Regions from separate parts of the Arthrobacter sp. CAN_A212 genome, predicted to be linked through region 2. Evidence: predicted binding sites of a transcription regulator. Region 2 holds the regulator's gene; the other holds the start of a gene.
The links. The regulator LexA, encoded in region 2, represses DNA repair genes until DNA is damaged. The targets are predictions, from matches to a motif close to TCGAACANNTGTTCGA.

Region 1: the regulator LexA is predicted to act here: its motif matches at 4,180-4,195, upstream of IWX64_RS11515 (HNH endonuclease signature motif containing protein).

The regions. Positions count from the first base shown of each region.
Region 1 covers NZ_JADOUT010000014.1:9,232-16,001, reverse strand. The annotation lists gene gatA (Asp-tRNA(Asn)/Glu-tRNA(Gln) amidotransferase subunit GatA) at 1-1,558, opposite strand, end outside; gene gatC (Asp-tRNA(Asn)/Glu-tRNA(Gln) amidotransferase subunit GatC) at 1,561-1,857, opposite strand; gene IWX64_RS11520 (DUF1349 domain-containing protein) at 1,935-2,525, opposite strand; gene IWX64_RS11515 (HNH endonuclease signature motif containing protein) at 2,693-4,117, opposite strand; gene IWX64_RS11510 (hypothetical protein) at 4,279-4,539, opposite strand; gene IWX64_RS11505 (hypothetical protein) at 4,538-5,002, shown strand; gene IWX64_RS11500 (transcriptional regulator) at 4,992-5,330, shown strand; gene IWX64_RS11495 (hypothetical protein) at 5,746-6,162, opposite strand; gene IWX64_RS11490 (GNAT family N-acetyltransferase) at 6,170-6,685, opposite strand; gene IWX64_RS11485 (hypothetical protein) at 6,686-6,770, opposite strand, start outside.
Region 2 covers NZ_JADOUT010000005.1:43,160-49,929, forward strand. The annotation lists gene priA (bifunctional 1-(5-phosphoribosyl)-5-((5-phosphoribosylamino)methylideneamino)imidazole-4-carboxamide isomerase/phosphoribosylanthranilate isomerase PriA) at 1-740, opposite strand, end outside; gene IWX64_RS06130 (hypothetical protein) at 783-923, opposite strand; gene hisH (imidazole glycerol phosphate synthase subunit HisH) at 944-1,582, opposite strand; gene hisB (imidazoleglycerol-phosphate dehydratase HisB) at 1,579-2,196, opposite strand; gene IWX64_RS06145 (histidinol-phosphate transaminase) at 2,308-3,417, opposite strand; gene IWX64_RS06150 (LysM peptidoglycan-binding domain-containing protein) at 3,660-4,019, opposite strand; gene lexA (transcriptional repressor LexA) at 4,472-5,128, shown strand; gene IWX64_RS06160 (ATP-dependent DNA helicase) at 5,125-6,770, opposite strand, start outside.

The DNA.
Region 1 (6,770 bases), on a different contig from region 2:
CTACAGTGCTGGTCTCCACGCGGTCGGCTGCGCCGCCGGGCTGCAAAGCGTCAGGCCTCAGGACAGGTGCGCGGTCCAGCAGGGGGCCGCCCCAGCTGGCTTCGAGCAGCGATTCGAGCACCGCTCCCACCCGGTACAACCGGGCATCCTGGCGGGCCGGAGCCAGCAACTGGATGCCAACGGGAAGGCCGTCCTCGTCGGCAAGGCCGCCGGGCAGCGACAGCCCCGGTACGCCTGCCATGTTGGCGGGGATGGTTGCGACGTCGTTCAGGTACATGGCCAGCGGATCGTTGAGCTTCTCACCCAGTTTAAAGGCGGTGGTGGGCGACGTCGGGGAAATCAGGACGTCGGCCTGCTTGAACGCGTTGTCGAAGTCCCTCTGGATCAGGGTACGGACCTTCTGCGCTGATCCGTAGTAGGCGTCGTAGTAGCCGGCGCTCAGTGCGTAGGTGCCCAGGATGATGCGGCGTTTCACTTCGTCGCCAAACCCGGCGGCACGGGTGGCTCCCATGACGCGCTCAATGGTGGGCGCACCGTCGGGCACTACCCGCAGACCAAACCGGACGCCGTCGTACTTGGCCAGGTTCGAGGATGCCTCGGAGGGCATGATCAGGTAGTAAGCGCCCAGGGCGTATTCGAAGTTGGGGCAGGAAACCTCAACGATTTCGGCCCCTGCACCGCGCAGCAGCTCCAGCGACTCCTGGAACCGGGTCAGGACGCCGGCCTGGTAGCCCTCGCCCTGCAGTTCCTTGATAACACCGATGCGCATGCCTTCGACGTTGCCCAGACGGGCAGCCTCGACCAGCGCGCCGAGGGGGTCGGTGAGCGACGTGGAGTCATTGGGGTCGTGGCCGCCGATGACCTCGTGGAGCAGCGCGGAGTCCAGGACGGTCCGCGAAACGGGGCCGATCTGGTCCAGCGACGACGCCATCGCGATGGCGCCGTAACGGGAAACTCCACCGTAGGTGGGCTTCACGCCGACGGTGCCGGTGACGGCGCCGGGCTGGCGGATGGAGCCGCCGGTGTCGGTGCCGAGGGCGAGAGGTGCTTCGAAGGCGGCGACGGCGGCAGCCGAGCCACCGCCCGATCCGCCGGGGATCCGGTCCAGGTCCCATGGGTTGCGGGTGGGTCCGTAGGCGGAGTGTTCGGTGGAGGAGCCCATGGCGAACTCGTCGAGGTTGGTCTTGCCCAGGATCGGCATTCCGGCCGCGCGGAGGCGGCGGATCACCGTCGCGTCATAGGGGCTGTGCCAGCCCTCGAGGATCCTGGAACCGGCAGTGGTCGGCTGGCCCTTCGTAACGATCAGATCCTTGACGGCGATCGGGACGCCGGCCAGCGCGTGGAGTTCCTCAGAGTTAGCGCGGGATTTGTCTACCCCAGCCGCGACGGCGAGTGCCTCATCGGTATTGACGTGCAGGAAGGCGTGGACGCCGTCGTCGCCGCCGTCGACGTGGGCGATCCGGTCGAGGTGGGCCTGGGTGGCTTCGACCGCTGAGATTTCTCGGGAGGCGAGTTTCTGGGCGAGCGCTGCAGCGCTCAGCCGAATCAGTTCAGTCATGGCTATTCCCCGTCCAGGATTGCTGGGACCTTGAAGCGTCCGTCGGCGTTGTCGGGGGCGCCGGAGAGGGCTTCCTCGTTGGTGAGGGTCTCGCCGACCACGTCCTCGCGGTACACGTTGCTCAGCGGGATGGGGTGGCTGGTGGTGGGAATGTCGTCGCCTGCCACCTCGCTCACCCGCTTGATCGAGTCGACAATTACTGCCAGCTCACCGGTCATCCGGTCCAGCTCTTCGGCGCTCATATCGATGTGGGCCAGCCGCGCCAGGTGCGCAACGTCCTCACGGTTGATCTCAGCCATAAATCTCCCATGGTCAATGAATTGGTGTTTGGCTCAAGTCTACGTGCGGTGTGAGCAGCGGCCGATTCGGCGGGGCGTTACGATTCCCCAGCGTGAAGCGCGGTGTCAGCGTCTGTCGTACGCCAGCCAAGGAAGTGGACCACCAGTCCGGGCCGGGTTGGAGCACAACAAAACGGTCCCGCCTCCAGGATCCCATCGGTTGCGAACGGCGCAACGCGGACCAGCCTCCAGGGTTCCTCGTCGACCCTGGCTCGGATAGTCACCGCTCCGGGGGCCAAACTGGCGCGCACCGTCACGATCCGCCCGGCCCATCCCGGAACCGGTGATAGTGACCAGTCGGATTCGCCGCGGGTGACTACTGCGCCCAGACCCGGCTCACCATCACTGCATTCGACCCCGGCCTTGATCCAGTTCTTGTCATCTGTTTTGAGGAAGACACCGGCCTGGTCGAATTGCGCGGGGAAGTCGAGGCGGAAGGCCACCTCGACTGCTTCGCCCACACTTACTGGCCGGAGCAGTGCGTGTTCGGTGTCATGAATGAAGCCGTACGAGGTTGTCCGCCATGCATCGCTGCCCTCCTTAGCGGTCACGAATAGTCCCTCATCGGAGGTGCGCACATTCTCTGGCTCTGTTGTCCAGCGTCCCTCGGACCACGCGACAGTTCTCATGTCATCACTCTTTCAGGAGCCCGGCTGCTGGGACAAGGCTCCCCCACCGAGACTTCGTTCCCGTCGCGGGCCGGGCCGCTCTCCGGGTAGGGGTGGTGCGGTGGAGTGGTAGGTGTGGCCGGTGGGGGTGGTGGTTTTGAGCTTATGTCTCGGTCCGGGTGCGGGGGCTACAGCCCAGCCGGGTGTTCTTTGGTGTGGTTGCATGCTTCGCAGAGTCCAGCCCCATTGCCGATCGATGTCGGCCCGCCGCGATGCCAGGGGACGATGTGATCGATGTGGCGGATCGGGGCGTCGCAGTACGGGGTCCGGCAGGTGTCATCCCGGGCGGTGATAAACCGGCGTTGCGCTTTCGTGAAGAGCCGGGCCGTGGAATCCATCGCCACCAGGTCCCCGGTCGATGGTGCCGTGTAGAGGCGACGCAACCACACGTCGAAAGCCGAACCTCCTTGCCCCGACAGGCTTTGACCTTTCGGACCAGTGCCAGTGCCACCAGCTGACCCTGACCCGGTCGAACTTTTCGTTCCGTCCTGGCTGTTTGCTGGGCTGGTTGCTGGGCTGGTCGGTGTTTCTGCCTGGATGAGGTTTCGTGCCCAGCTGGAGGGGACGATGCCGTAGCCGGGGATCCTGGCTGGTTCGCTGTCGCCTTGGAAGAGGGCACGGTCGGTCATGATGAGCTGCAACTCGACCCGGCTGATACCCCCGGGGACACCGGTGACGCGTTCGACGAGGGTATCGGCCATCACCTGACCCCTAGACCTCGGGTCACCAGCACCCCGGACCGTGTCAGCGTGACGAGTCAACGCGGCGTAGGTGGCGACGGCTTCCTTCACCGGAAGCAACGCGGTCAAATAGGCCATGGTGTCCGGTGCCGGCCGGATACTCACACACCGCTCCGTCACGGCGTGGGCGGCCCGGTTCACCACCGACCGGGGATCCCGCCGGTACGCGGCTGCCTTCACCGCTGCGATGATCGCCTTATCCCCACACCCGGTGAACCTACCCGTATCAGCTGATAGCTCTTCATCCACGGCAGCACGGTCAACACTACTGAGGCACGCAGTCTCTTTCACCAACAGGGTCGCCCGCCACTCATTCGACTGACCCGTGTGAAGGGCCGCCAGCGTGTGGGGCATCTCCGTCACCAGCGCCCGCGCCAAACCGAGGAGCCGGCTGCCCCGAGACGGGGACTCACGCCTCGCCAACGCGACCTGCGCCCCCACCCCTTTGCCTCGCTCGGCGGCGGGTACCCCGGCGAGGGTTTGGGTGTCGCGTTCGACGATGTCGATCGCGACCGTGATCCGGGCCTGCACCCCAGCAATCGCCGACTTCAGATCCTCCAACTCCCGCAACTGATCAATCAACCCCACCACATCCACCGCCGGTTTCAGGGAGTTCAGCGATTCGGCCAGGGCTAGGGTGGAACGCTCACGGCCAACCCCGGCAGACGCAGCGGAAGAAGCACCGTCAGCAGCACCAGAGGAGCGGCCGCCGCCAGGTTCACCAGAAGAACAAGCACCAGAGGCTCCCCGCGGAGCCACCACTCGGGAGGGGGTTCCCTTCCGTTTCGGTGATGGAGCTGCCCTGCCTTCCATACCTCTATTGTCCCAACCCCACCGACATTCCTGCGGAACTAAGGGCTATGTGGACAAACCTCTCGAACAAATATTCGAACCCAGATAGTCACTCCGCGGCCGCTGAAATAGCCCCCATATTCATAGTTCATGAGGGCGCCGGCGCATCAAATTGGAGAGCATCAGGGAGTCCGCACCAAAGCCTCCGGATCAACCAGGATCACCAGGATCACCAAATCGAGATCAAGGCCCTTTACTGCCTCCGGGGTGAGGGCCCGCACGCCGCCTCGCCCGAGACTCGCGCCGCAGGCAGGGACTCGTAACAACTCGACCTCAGAGAATCCGCCGCAAACTCCGACGGCGCCGTGACGGTGGTTGACGACGTCGTCCGCTGCCCATGGCAGTTGCTTTCCGCAGCGGAAAGTAATTACACTTTCCACCATGGAAAATAACTTGCCTCCATCAGCAGCCGATCAGTCAAGCTCCGCTGCTGCGCTGTTGGCCGACGTCGACAAGGACCGCTCAGCCCTCATCGACCGCATGACCACGCCCAGCTGGGCAGCGCCTGCGTTCGGTGCTCTCGCGGCAATCTGTGTCGTCTCACCCGCGGCAGGAGACAACCGATCGGGCAACTCAGCCCTGCTGATCATTGTCGGAATCTTGGTGGTCTACCTCTACCAACGGGCGACGGGCGTGAGGTTGGCCAGAATCGGCTGGGCGGCGTGGCTGATCTACGCCGCGACCCTGGTCTTTTGCCTGCTCATGCTTAGCGTTTCACTGGGGCTCGTATCTTTCGGCCTGCTCTGGTGGGTCATCGCTCCCGCTGCAGCTGCTTTCGGAGCAGGGGCCATGGGCGCCCACTACTTCATGCGAAGTGCCGTCAACCGGATCCGCAGTGCCCGCTGAGACTGCTGACACCACGGGTGCGGTGTTCAACGAGCTGATTCATGCACCGTTGCGTTTCAGGATCTGTGGACTTCTCCGGAACGTGAAAAGTGCAGACTTCCCAGCGATTCGGGACTCCCTCAACATCGGCGACGCGGCGCTGTCGAAACACCTGAAGGTGCTGAGCGACGGCGGTTTTGTCGCCATGACGAAGTCGTCCTCGGCTGGCCGTGCAGATGCACGTCGGGTCAGCTGGCTATCCCTGACACCTCAGGGGAGAATCGCTTTCGATTCCCATCTCGCTGCCCTGCAGGCCATCGCAGCGGGAACGAGCGACTACGGCCACTGACCTCTTACCATGCTGGCATCGATCCGATGCGGAGACCGGCCTAGCCGCTGATGGTGGCGGAGCGGGCCGGTAGGTTCCGGATTACTGAGCAGACTCGGAATAGAACCGTCATTCCGAGGCGTATTACGGCAGTAAGGAACTTGGGAGTGCACGCTCAGGTCAGGTGCAGTCGTGGGGTTGTCTGGCTGCCGACTTACCGAGACGGCGAGAGTGCTGACGACGATGGCGGCAGCCAGACCCACGGAAACAAACGTTGCCCCCCAACGACAGATCGTTTCATACACACATAGTGCCGCACCGTCGCGCGCAAGAATGCTAAAAAGTGCCAACCTGAGAGAATACTGTGGAAATCCTGACCAAAGTTCGTTCGCAGTGGGTACGGCACCTGATCTCGGGGGCTGAAACCGGCTTGCGCCTAGCTGGCAGATCCTTTGGCGGCGGGTCTGCGCCAATTCAGCGCGGCGACCAGAAGCACGGTTCCTGCAAGGGTGCCAAACGCGACGAGAATCGCACCCACCAGCCAGAGCCCTGAGTAGTCGGCGGAGGCGGAGGTGATGGCAAACGCGCCGGTGAATCCCGCGGGCATGGCGAGGATGACAATGGCCGGCGCGAGGAACTTGTTCGCGACCCAGCCAAGGGCTGCCCACGAAACAACACACCCGATCACCTGCCAAGGCTCGTAGGGGCCTGACGCCGAACCGGTCTCCGGGTCGATCTGGTAGCCCGTGTCCCAGGCGAACCAGCCCACCCACAGACCAGCGCTGAGCGCGATCACGCCGACGATCAGGAGCGTTCGCTGTGCCCGGCCCTGGGTGTGACTCCGAAGTTTCATCGTTCGGCTAAAGGGTCAGCCGGAAGACCCAGAGAAGAATTTCCTCGTCCCGTACCCACCAGTCCCGTTCGGGCTGGCGTTCAAAACCTAACGACCGGTACAGCGCATGCGCGCGGGTCATGTCGGACCCACTGGTCAGGGATACTGCCGTAATGCCGTCCAGCGACCGCGCGTGCCCGATGATCGCTTCGACCATCTGCCGGCCCACCCCGCCCCTTTGGCAGGCCGGGTCCACGGCGAGCATACGGAACTCCAGCTCGCCGGCAACGGCGATATCCGTGTAGCGCTGGCCCTCAAACGTGATCGCCACGGACGCCACCACCGCCGCATCCTGCTCGGCCACCCAGATTTCGGCGTGCTCGGCACGGTGTTCGACGTCGGCCAGTACCCGCAGGTACGGGTGGTCCGGTCCCTCGAAGTACCCTGCCTCAAGGTAGGCGGCGCAGGTGATGCGGCGGACGTCGTCGTAATCCGCTGCAGTGACGGGTCGGATCACGAGGTCGGTTGGTGCTGTGGGGGTCATCTAATCCTCATTGGGAAGGCGGACGGGCACGACGCCGGAATGCCGCCTTCCAATTCTGCTACACGTCCGGGTTCTTCTCCACAAC
Region 2 (6,770 bases):
TGGCCGGCGATGTCTAGCGCCTGGGGCAGGGTGAAAGCCCCCGCATACAGCGCCTTCCCGACAATCGCCCCTTCCAGCCCCTGCGGGACCAGCTGGCGCAGCGCCGCGAGGTCTTCCAGGCTGGAGATGCCACCGGACGCCACGACCGGCCGCGAGGTGCGTTCCAGTACCTGCTGAAGGAGTTCGAGGTTCGGTCCGCGGAGCGTGCCGTCCTTGGTCACATCGGTGACGACATACCGGGAGCAGCCGGCGTCTTCGAGGCGCTGCAGAACTTCCCATAGATCCCCGCCCTCCTGGGTCCAGCCGCGGGCTGCGAGGGTGGTGCCGCGCACGTCCAGGCCGACGGCAATCTTGTCGCCGTAGCGGGCGATGGCGGAAGCGGTCCATTCGGGATCTTCAAGCGCCGCAGTGCCAAGGTTCACCCGGTGCGCACCGAGCTCAAGTGCCGCGTCAAGGCTGGCGTCGTCGCGAATGCCGCCGGAGAGCTCGACTTTGATGTCGAGCTGGTCGACCACGCGGCCCAGCAGGTCCCGGTTGGATCCCCGGCCAAACGCGGCATCCAGGTCCACCAGGTGGACCCACTCGGCACCATCGTGCTGCCAGGCGAGGGCTGCTTCGAGGGCGTCGCCGTAGCCAGTTTCACTGCCCGCCTCGCCCTGGACCAGGCGGACTGCCTGACCATCGACGACGTCAACAGCTGGCAGCAGTTCAAGAATGGGTGATTCGGTAAAGGGGCTCATCAGGTGTTGGGACTCTTTCGTAGCTGTCGGATGTCTTCAGGATCAGATGTCGGTGAGGGTCAGCAGGTAGGCGCCGAGCAGGGCCATTCCGGCAAGCACCCAGAAGCTGATGATCAGGAACTTGGGCAATTCCTGCGCCCGGAAGGAGATGGCCCCACCGATCAGCAGGCCAGCAAGTCCCATCAGCACTATGCTCCACATGGCTAACGGAGCCCTGCTGTCCAGTTCGACAGCAGGGCCGCCCCAGCGTCACCCGACTTTTCGGGGTGGAACTGGGTGGCGCTCAGCGGACCGTTTTCGACGGCCGCAATGAACGGTCCACCATGGTCTGCCCAGGTCACCAGCGGCGGCTTCATGGCCGGCTGGGTGACGTCAAACTTCCACTGCTGCACCCCATAGGAGTGCACGAAATAGAACCGTTCGTTGTCGATCCCCTCAAAGAGGCGGGACCCGACAGGTGCCTTGACGGTATTCCAGCCCATGTGGGGGACGACGTCGGCCTGGAGCCGCTCGACGGTTCCAGGCCATTCACCCATGCCTGCGGAGCGGACACCGTGTTCGACGCCCTCGTCGAAGAGGATCTGCAGTCCGACGCAGATCCCCAGGACCGGGCGACCGCCGGCGACCCGTCGACCGATCATCCGGAGGGCATCGACGTCCTTGAGCCCCTTCATCACCGTCGCGAAGGCCCCGACGCCGGGCACGACCAGTCCGTCGGCGTTGAGCACGTCGTCGGGCTTGGCGCTGAGCGTGACGTCGGCCCCGACGTGCTCAAGGGCACGGACCGCCGATCGGATGTTCCCGGAACCGTAGTCCAGGACGGTGACACGTGGGGCACTCATAGCGCCCCCTTGGTAGACGGAATGCCCTCCACCCGTGGGTCAGGCTCCACCGCAGCCCTGAGGGCGCGGGCAAATGCCTTGAACTGGGCCTCAACGATGTGGTGCGGGTCCCTCCCGCCAAGAACGGTCATGTGCAAGCAGATCTGGGCGTGCAGGGTGATGGCCTCGAAGACGTGGCGGGTCAGCGAGCCGGTGAAGTGTCCACCGATCAGGTGGTACTCCTGGCCTGCGGGTTCGCCGGTGTGCACCAGATAGGGCCTGCCTGAGATGTCGACGACCGCGTTGGCCAGCGCCTCATCAAGGGGAACCGTCGCTTCGCCGAACCGGCGGATCCCGGCCTTGCTGCCCAGGGCCTCCCGGAGCACTTCGCCGAGGGTGATGGCTACGTCCTCGACGGTGTGGTGGACGTCAATGTGGGTATCGCCAGTGGCACGGACCGTCAGGTCGATCAGGGAGTGCTTCGCCAGGGCTGTCAGCATGTGGTCGTAGAACGGCACCGAGGTGCTGATCTCCGCTCGGCCTGTGCCGTCCAGATCCACCTGGACGAAGACCGATGATTCGCTGGTGGCCCGCTCCCGGCTCGCAGTGCGTCCGACGGTGGTTTCCACGCTCATGACTGTCCTTCGGTTGGTTCGTTTCGCTTGGTGCATAGCGGATGGGTGCTGGGTGATGCGGTGGTTCGTGTCGCCAACGCGCGATGCCGCTGGGCACGGTCTCCTACCAGTCTAGGAGACGGTCCTGCCCAGCAACGATCCCAGAGTGTCAAGGAACACTGTGGTTTCGGTCTCGGTACCGGCCGTGACCCTCAGATGGCCGGGGATGCCAACGTCACGGATCAGGACGCCCGCGTCGAGCAGGCCCTGCCAGATGCGTTGTGGATCCTCAAGACCTCCGAAGAGGACGAAGTTGGCGTCCGACGGGACCGGTGACAGTCCCAGACCCCGCAGGCTCTCGACGATCCGGTCCCGCTGCGCCTTGATGTTTTCCACATTGGCAAGCAGCTTCCCGGAGTGGGTCAGGGCGGCGTTGGCGGTCGCCTGCGTCACTGCCGAGAGGTGATATGGCAGGCGGACCAGCCGCAGCGCATCAGTAACCTCGGGTGCGGACGCCAGATAACCGAGACGGGTTCCGGCCATGGCAAAGGCCTTGCTCATGGTGCGGGACACCACGAGGCGCTCGCGGCCCTCCAGTAGGGTCAGGGCGCTGACGGTGCCGGTGTGGGCAAACTCTGCGTAGGCTTCATCGACGATCACGATCGCCTGGGCGTCCTCGCTGGCCTCATAAACGGCTTCCACGACGTCCAGCCCAAGGGCGGAACCGGTGGGATTGTTGGGCGAGCAAAGGAAAACGATGTTTGCCCCGGACTGCTGTACCTGGCGGGCAGCATCGCCGGCACTGAGATCAAACTGCCCGTTTCCTTCCCCGGCGATGTACCGGGTGCCGGTGCTGCTGGCAAGGAGCGGATACATGGAGTAGGTCGGCGGGAAGCCAATCGCGGACCGACCCGGCCCCCCGAAAGCCTGCAGAAGGTGCTGCAGCACCTCATTGGACCCGTTCGCCGCCCAGAGGTTGTCCGGAGTCAGCCCGTGGCCCAGGTACCGGGCCAGGTTGGTGCGGAGCTCGGTGAACTCCCGGTCCGGGTACCGGTTCAGGCCGCCGACCTCATGGCTGATCGCAGCGATGATTGCCTCCCGCACCTCGTCCGGGACCCCGTAGGTGTTCTCGTTGACATTCAGGAGGATCGGGACGTCCAGCTGGGGGGCACCGTAAGGGTGCTTCCCCCGGAGATCGTCGCGTAGGGGCAATCGGCTCAACCGCTCAAACTGTTCGCTCACCTCTCAAGGTTAAGCGCGGAGCCCGCCAGTACAGAATCGGGCCACCTGCAAGTCCGCGCTACCACCTGCAAGGCCACGCTGACAGGCAAGTCCATGTTGGCAGGTAAGCGCACAACCGTTGGCGCACCGCGTCGGCGGCCGAAAGCTGGCGGACCGGGTTGGCTATATTGACGGGCCGGCAGTGACCTGACGGGCCGGCAGTGAATTGCGCTGCGAGGGTGCTTCTGCGAGGGTGCTGCGGGTCACCGTCCGGACGGGATGTCCAGCTGCTGCCCAGCCTGCAGTACCGAGGTGCTGAGGCTGTTCAGTTCGACGATCTCGGCCACGACGTCGCGTGGGTCCCGCTCGGGAGCAAACTCGGTGGCCAGGTGCCAGATGGTTTCGCCGGAGGCTACGCTCACGCTGACGGTCTGGGTGAATTCACCGTGTTCGCTGGAGGCCTTCGCCGGGGAGTTGAAGAAGCCGGACAACATGAGGGCGGCTGATGCCAGCAGCACGATCGGCAGGCCGACCAACAGGAGCCTGCCGCGGCGGGTGAGCCGCAGTTTTGCGCGGCTGGTGTCACGGGCGGGGGAATCTTGGTGTGTGGTGATGACAGACATGGATACACCTCTCTGTACTCGAATCAGTCCATTCGATCCCGGCGCTGCGGCCGGGCCCGGCCAACGGGCCGGGGATCCTGTTCGACTGTAAAACCGGGTGAACCCGTTTTGTTCGAACTTATCTTCGAATTACTGCTTGTTTATTTTTAGCACTCATTGACGAACTTTGTCGAGACACGATCGAACAAATGTTTGAAAACGTGTCCTAACTCCCATACCGTTAGGGCAAGGATGATGGTTTGGTTCCAGCAGAAATCAGCACATCATCCGCCACTGACAAAATAAGCTCGGCCCCTGAAAACATCAGGATCCGCCGGGTCACCTGGATTCTTATCGAAGGGACAGCGACCGTGAAAGAGTCCGACGGACCACTGGATGAACAGACCTCCGACCTGGCTCCCACGGCCCTCCCCGCCCGTGGCCGCCCCCGGGGTCGGCAGGTGCCCAAGGGAATGACCGTCCGGCAGAAGAAAATCCTGGAGACCATCCAGCGGGCGATCGGCACCAACGGCTATCCCCCGTCCATGCGCGAGATCGGAGACACGGTGGGGCTGGCGAGCCTGTCAAGCGTCACCCACCAGCTCTCGCAGCTGGAAAGGATGGGGTACCTAAGGCGGGATCCGAAGCGGCCCCGCGCGATGGAGATCCTGCTGCCCCTCACCCTTGATCACGACCAGAAGGGCGCCGCCGCTGGGACCGCTGCGGGAGCTCCAACCGAGATCGGCGGTGCCATTGACGCTGCAATGGTTCCCATGGTCGGCCGGATTGCTGCTGGTGGGCCCGTCCTCGCGGACCAAGTGGTCGAGGACGTCATGCCGCTGCCGCGGCAGCTGGTGGGCCACGGCGACCTGTTCATGCTTCGCGTTTATGGGGACTCAATGATCGACGCGGCGATCTGCGACGGCGACTGGGTGGTGGTCCGTCGGCAGCAGGAAGCCCAGAACGGTGACATCGTGGCAGCACTGCTGGACGACGAGGCGACGGTGAAAACGTTCCGCCAGCGTGACGGCCACACCTGGCTCCTGCCGCAGAACACCCAGTACGAGCCGATCCTCGGCGATCAGGCCACCATTATGGGCAAGGTCGTCTCGGTGATGCGCGCCCTCTAGCGGGGCTCGCCAGCCAGACGCTCCAGGACCCCTAGCGCCGTCGCGCGATCGGTGGTGGACCAGAACGGGGGAAGTGCGGCACGTAGGAACGAGCCGTACCGTGCGTTGGCCAGCCTGGAGTCCAGGATCGCCACCACCCCCTTGTCTTCGGTCGCGCGGATCAGCCGTCCGGCGCCCTGGGCGAGCCGGACAGCCGCATGCGTCGCGGAAACGCTCATGAAGCCGTTGCCGCCAGCCTTGGCCACCGCCCTCGTCCGGGCTGTCATCAGGGGGTCGTCGGGCCGGGGGAACGGAATCCGGTCGATGGTCACGAGTCGGCAGGACCTGCCGGGCACGTCCACTCCCTGCCACAACGACATGGTGCCGAACAGGCAGGTGTCCGGCTCATCGGAAAACTGCTTGACCAGGGCGGACATCGAGGAGTCGCCCTGGCACAGGATGTCGAAGTCGACCCGGGGTCGCAGCGCCTCTGCCGCTTCTTCCGCGGCGCGGCGGGACGAGAACAACCCGAGTGCCCCACCCCGGGAGGCCTTGAGAAGCACCTCCAGCTCATCGAGTTGGGCCGGCGAGGTGCCACGCTCAGGCTTGGGCAGATCCTTCGCCACGTAGAGCACGCCCTGCTTCGGGTAGTCGAACGGACTGCCGACGTCGACCCCGGTCCAGGAGGGCGCAGACGCCCCGGCAAGCCCCAGCGAACCGGCGACCGGTCCGAACTCGGAACCGATGGCGAGGGTCGCCGACGTCAGCACCACCGTGTGGTCGGCGAAGAGCCCCTCCCGCAATTTCCCTGCGACGGAGAGCGGCGCAATGTTGATCGTGGCGGGCGCAGTGTCGTCAGGCTGCGAATACCCGGTACCCGGAGAGAAGGTGCTGGGCCGTGACGCCCACAGCACTTCCCCAGCGGGGGTCGCGGTGAGCAGTCGTTCACACAGTTCAAAGACCGCCATGACATGGGACTTGGCCATCTGCCGGCCACCGTCCGCCGGGGTTGGGCCATCCCCCTTCGCATCCGAGAGCACCGCGCGGCAGGCCTCACGGACCTGCGTGATGGCGGATTCCTGGTCCTCGGTGAGGCCTGCAGCCATCAGGCCGGAAGGGATGCCCTCGACCGTCGACTCGAAGAAGCGGTTCGCTGAATCCAGGGGTTCAGCGCTCACTGACAGGTGTCGGCGCGCCGCTGAGGCAGCGGCGGAGATCATGCCGGTCGAAAGCTGCCCGGAGACCGCGCCCGTGACCCTGTCATGCAGTTCGTGTGCCTCATCAATGACCACCACGTCGTACTCGGGCAGGACGGCCAGCCCTTCGAACGCGCTGATGGCCAGCATGGCGTGGTTGGTAATGACGATGTCGGCGTCCCCCGCCTTCGCCCGGGCCCGCTCGCTGAAACATTCAGCTGCAACAGGGCATTTCTGGGCTCCCAGACACTCCATGCTGCTCACCGACACCTGACGCCAGGCCTGCTCGCTGACGCCAGGGGTAAGTTCGTCGCGGTCACCCGTCTCAGTGTCCTCCGCCCATTCCCGGAGCCGGACCACCTCGCGGCCCAGCGGTGTGGCCGGGCCTGCCGCCGGGTGGGGTGCAGCGGTGTCCTCACCGAGGCTGAAGAGCGCGTCGGGGGCCCCTTCCTCAGGGAAGCCGCCGC